2 regions of the Caproicibacterium sp. XB2 genome follow, and region 2 is predicted to be linked to the other one. Evidence: predicted binding sites of a transcription regulator. Region 2 holds the regulator's gene; the other holds the start of a gene.
What was found. Region 2 encodes Rex, which represses fermentation and respiration genes when NADH is low (regulators of the CRP and FNR family bind a similar motif). Its sites were predicted from a motif close to ATTGTTAANNNNTTAACAAT; they were not measured.

Region 1 (2,405 bases), 120 kb from region 2:
TGGCGGTCATAGCCGCCCAGACCGTTTTCATCATGCAGGGTAGCCAGACGTTCTTTGCTGCAGAAACAGTAGTATGCTTTTCCTTCTTTTACTAGCTGCTGCGCATAGGGCAGGTAGATGTTTTTGCGCTGGCTTTGCACATAGGGACCGTAAGGGCCGCCGACGTCTGGGCCCTCGTCGTGCTGCAGGCCTACCTGCTGCAGTGTATGATAAATAACGTCCGTGGCACCTTCCACGAAACGTTCCTGGTCCGTGTCTTCTATCCGAAGAACGAAGGTGCCACCCTGTGACTTTGCAATCAGATATTCAAACAGGGCAGTGCGCAGGTTTCCCACGTGCATAAAACCAGTGGGGCTTGGTGCAAAGCGGGTCCTGACAGTCTGTTTTTCCATAAAAAATTACCCCTTTTCATGTACGTCTTTCTATTATACCGAAAAAGGACACACAGTGCAATCTTATATTTCAGCTATTTCGGCAGCTCTCAGGTACTTTTTCCTCTGGCAGATGCGGCATAGGAGAAAACACAAAACTTAGTCTGTTTACCGCAGAAAAATGCGGATATTTTCATTTTTGTAATCAGGAAGTGGTCCTGCCTATAACCTGCCTATAAAAAGGTAGGACCTTTACGTATTCCAAAACAAGGGACAGGCGGCTTTCTGTGCCAGCCGGCAAAAAAACAATGCCAAAAAGGCAAAAGAGCACGAAATCCAACTTCTCATACAGATAAATTGTGTAAATGCCTAAAAATAAATCGTTCTTATAGAAAAATTACACAAGTGGTCGGACTTTCTCTTAAAAAAAGCAAATAAAAAGATATTGTTTCTGATTATTTATTAAAAATTTTAGAACTTTTTTAAAAATACGGGACAGAATGAAGAAAATATGATATAGTAAGCAATAAGCATTTAGACGAAAGCCGGGGGACCGAATGCGTAATTTTCGTGAAAACTTTGTAAAAAGTTTGCTAAAACTTTAACAAAATCCTTGCATTCGGCATCCGTTTGTGATATATTTAACTTGTGTTAAGAAGCTGCGTTGCCGAACCCGTAAATCGGGCGGCCAAACCAGCCTATTATAAAGCAAAGCCATATAAATGAATGGAGGAAACAAAGATGTCTAGAAAAATCGTATTAGCAGGTGCCTGCCGTACGCCTATCGGAAAAATGGGCGGCATGTTCGTGAATACCTACACCCCTGAACTGGCTACTATCGTAGTTAAGGAAGCTCTGAAGCGTTCCGGTGTTCCAGCAGAGGCTGTTGATGAAGTTATCCTGGGCTGCGTGTTCCAGGGCGGCATCGGCCAGAACGTTGCCCGTCAGGCTGCTGTTTATGCAGGTATCCCGATTAGCACTCCTGCTTTCACACTGAACAACCTGTGCGGCTCCGGTCTGAAGAGCATCAACGTTGCTGCAGGCCTCATTCAGGCTGGCCAGGCTGACATTATTGTCGCCGGCGGCGCTGAGAACATGTCCAACGCTCCTTATCTGCTGAAAAAAGCACGTTTTGGCTATCGCCTGAACGACGGTGTTCTCATTGACTCCATGCAGAACGATGGTCTGTGGGATACTTTCCATCATTATCCTATGGGCATCACTGCTGAAAATGTTGCTGAGAAGTATGGTATCACCCGTGAGATGCAGGATGAATTCTCCGCAAACAGCCAGCAGAAGTGCCAGAAGGCTCTTGCTGCCGGCAAGTTCAACGATGAAATCGTTCCGGTCGAAGTCAAGCAGAGAAAGAAGACCGTTCTGATTGACAAGGATGAAGCCCCGCGTGCTGGCATTACTGCTGAAAGCATTTCCGGTTTGAAACCTTGCTTCAAAGAGGGCGGCACTGTTACCGCTGCTAACTCCTCCGGCATCAACGATGCAGCTTCCGCTGTTGTCGTAATGACAGAAGAAAAGGCCAAAGAGCTGGGCGTCAAGCCATTGGCTTTTTGGATTGACGGTGCTTCTGCTGGTGTTGATCCGGCTTACATGGGCTTGGGCCCGATCGACGCAACCAAGAAAGTTATGAAACACAGTGGCATGTCCGTAAAGGATATGGACCTCGTCGAAGCAAACGAAGCATTTGCTGCACAGTCCATCGAAGTCTGCCGCGAACTGAACTTCGATATGGACAAGGTCAACGTCAACGGCGGCGCTATCGCATTGGGCCATCCGGTTGGCTGCTCTGGCTGCCGTATCTTGACAACCCTGATGTACGAAATGCAGAGAAGACAGAGCGAGTATGGTCTGGCTACTCTGTGTGTTGGCGGCGGCATGGGTGTTGCTACAATCGTTAAGAGATACGAATAATCTCTTTCTGGAATTGTATTGTAAAGAGGGCTGTTAATAATGAGCTATGTAAAATATGAACAGAAAGACTTTGTCGGCATTATCACCATCGACCGCGAGAAATCCCTC
Region 2 (2,405 bases):
GCATTCAGCCTGACGTTATCGTCCTGCGTTCCGAGCACCCCATTGGCGATGATATTAAACAGAAGATTGCTTTGTTCTGCAATGTCCGTGAGGACTGTGTTATTGAAAATTTGGATTTGCCACTGCTGTACGAAGTACCGCTGGCATTGCATGAAGAGAAACTTGACGATATCGTCTGCCGCCGCCTGTCGCTGGACACCCGCGGCCCAGACCTTTCGGATTGGATTAGCATGGTGCATACAGCACTTTCCCTGACGGACAGCATTAACATTGCGCTGGTCGGCAAGTATGTGGAACTGCGTGATGCTTATTTAAGCGTTGCAGAAGCGCTGACACACGGCGGAATTGGCAACAAGGTCAAGGTGAATATCCTCTGGATTGACTCCGAAAAAATTACTGAGGACAATGTAGCGCAGACGCTGAAAGATGCAGACGGCGTGCTGGTGCCGGGTGGATTTGGCGAGCGCGGTATCGAGGGTATGATTGTTGCTATTCGCTGGGCACGTGAAAACAATGTGCCGTTCCTTGGCATCTGCCTGGGTATGCAGTTGAGTATTGTGGAATATGCCCGTGATGTTATGGGCATTGCCGACGCAAATTCTGCCGAGTTTGACCCGCAGAGCCAGAACCATGTTATTGACCTGATGCCGGAGCAGAAAGATGTGGAACAGCTTGGCGGTACCATGCGTCTTGGCAAATATCCCTGCAAGCTGACACCCAGTACACTGGCTGCGAAGCTGTATGACAATGTGCCGCTGATTTACGAACGTCACCGTCACCGCTTTGAGGTCAACAACGATTACCGTACCCGTATGGAAGAAGCAGGCATTACATTCTGCGGAAAGAGTCCGGACGACCGTATTGTGGAAATGATGGAGATTGATTCGCATCCATTTTTCATCGGCAGCCAGTTCCATCCGGAGTTCAAGTCCCGCCCAAACCGCCCGCATCCGCTCTTTAAGGGCTTGGTAGCTGCGGCGAAGGAATATCATCATACTAACAACCATAAGGACGCATAAACGTTTATACAACTACATTTTATACAGAACGGCCGGTACAGAAGAATTTTCCTCTGTACCGGCCGTTTCCTTATGCTTTATTTTTGTTATTTTTCGTGCTTTAGCAATGCTACGGGCTTTTTCGCTTTGTCATGATGGCTGATTTCATAGCACAGTGTCAGCAGACTGTCGTTCAGGTGAACATTTTCCACCACAGCATCCGGATATTTCATGGAAATATCGTAGTGACTGAAATTCCAGTAATTGCGAATTCCCAGACCGTACAGAAAGCTGACGGTTTCCTCTATGGCAGAACGGGGAATACACAGTGCGGCCATTTCCGGCACATACTTCTTGTAGAAATCCTGGAACCAAACAAGGTCCATTACTTCTATGCCGTGAAGTACAGTGCCTATTTTCTGCGGGTCATTATCAAAGATACCAATCAACTGAAATCCGAGTTCTCCAAAGTCCATCTGGGCAGCAATGGCGTGCCCGATATTGCCGGCACCGAAAATCACTGTACGGTAGCGATGTTCTACCCCCAGAATGTGGCCTATCTCTCCGGCGAGCTGGTGCACCATATAGCCATAGCCCTGCTGTCCAAAGCCACCGAAGCAGTTCAGGTCCTGACGAATCTGTGAGGCGGTCAAACCGAGCCGAGCGGATAGCTCTGTTGAAGAAATACGAGTTACGCCGTCCTGGTCCAACTGGTTCAAAAAGCGATAATACCGCGGGAGACGTCGGATAACAGACATAGAAATTTTAGAACGCTTTGGCATATTGCATACACCTTCTTTCCGCAGACGGCCGCAGTCGTCAAAAATAAAAGTTCTGTTTCATTATGCCTGCAGCAATTCCTGCAGATGGACATTGATTTCCTGAAGGAATTCCTCTGTGCCAACCTTTTTCTTGTTGCGCAGGGTAGAAAGCCGATACATATCGCCGGTCATAATACCGTCTTCAATCGTCTGTATAGCGGCCTTTTCCAGTTTGCCGGCAAAACTCATCAGGTTCGGCAGACAGTCCAGCTCACCGCGCTTGCGCAGGGCACCTGTCCATGCAAACAGGGTAGCAATGCTGTTGGTGCTGGTCGGTTCACCTTTCAAATATTTATAATAGTGACGCTGTACCGTGCCGTGTGCTGCTTCATACTCATATTCACCGGTGGGGGAAACCAGCACGCTGGTCATCATGGCAAGGCTGCCAAAAGCAGTAGCGACCATGTCGCTCATTACGTCGCCGTCATAGTTTTTGCAGGCCCAGATGAAGCCGCCGTTACTGCGGATGACACGTGCCACAGCATCATCGATCAATGTATAGAAATAGGTGATGCCCGCTTTTTCAAATTTCTTCTGATATTCTTTCTCATAAATTTCCTGGAAAATGTCCTTGAAGCGATGGTCA

Region 1: the regulator Rex is predicted to act here: its motif matches at 961-980, upstream of ACIHKT_RS05810 (acetyl-CoA C-acetyltransferase).

What each region holds. Positions count from the first base shown of each region.
Region 1 covers NZ_CP173227.1:1,155,985-1,158,389, reverse strand. Annotated here, with positions in the region: gene gltX (glutamate--tRNA ligase) at 1-392, opposite strand, end outside; gene ACIHKT_RS05810 (acetyl-CoA C-acetyltransferase) at 1,113-2,297, shown strand; gene ACIHKT_RS05805 (enoyl-CoA hydratase-related protein) at 2,337-2,405, shown strand, end outside.
Region 2 covers NZ_CP173227.1:1,034,116-1,036,520, reverse strand. Annotated here, with positions in the region: gene ACIHKT_RS05000 (CTP synthase) at 1-1,019, shown strand, start outside; gene ACIHKT_RS04995 (redox-sensing transcriptional repressor Rex) at 1,106-1,780, opposite strand; gene ACIHKT_RS04990 (NADP-dependent isocitrate dehydrogenase) at 1,841-2,405, opposite strand, start outside.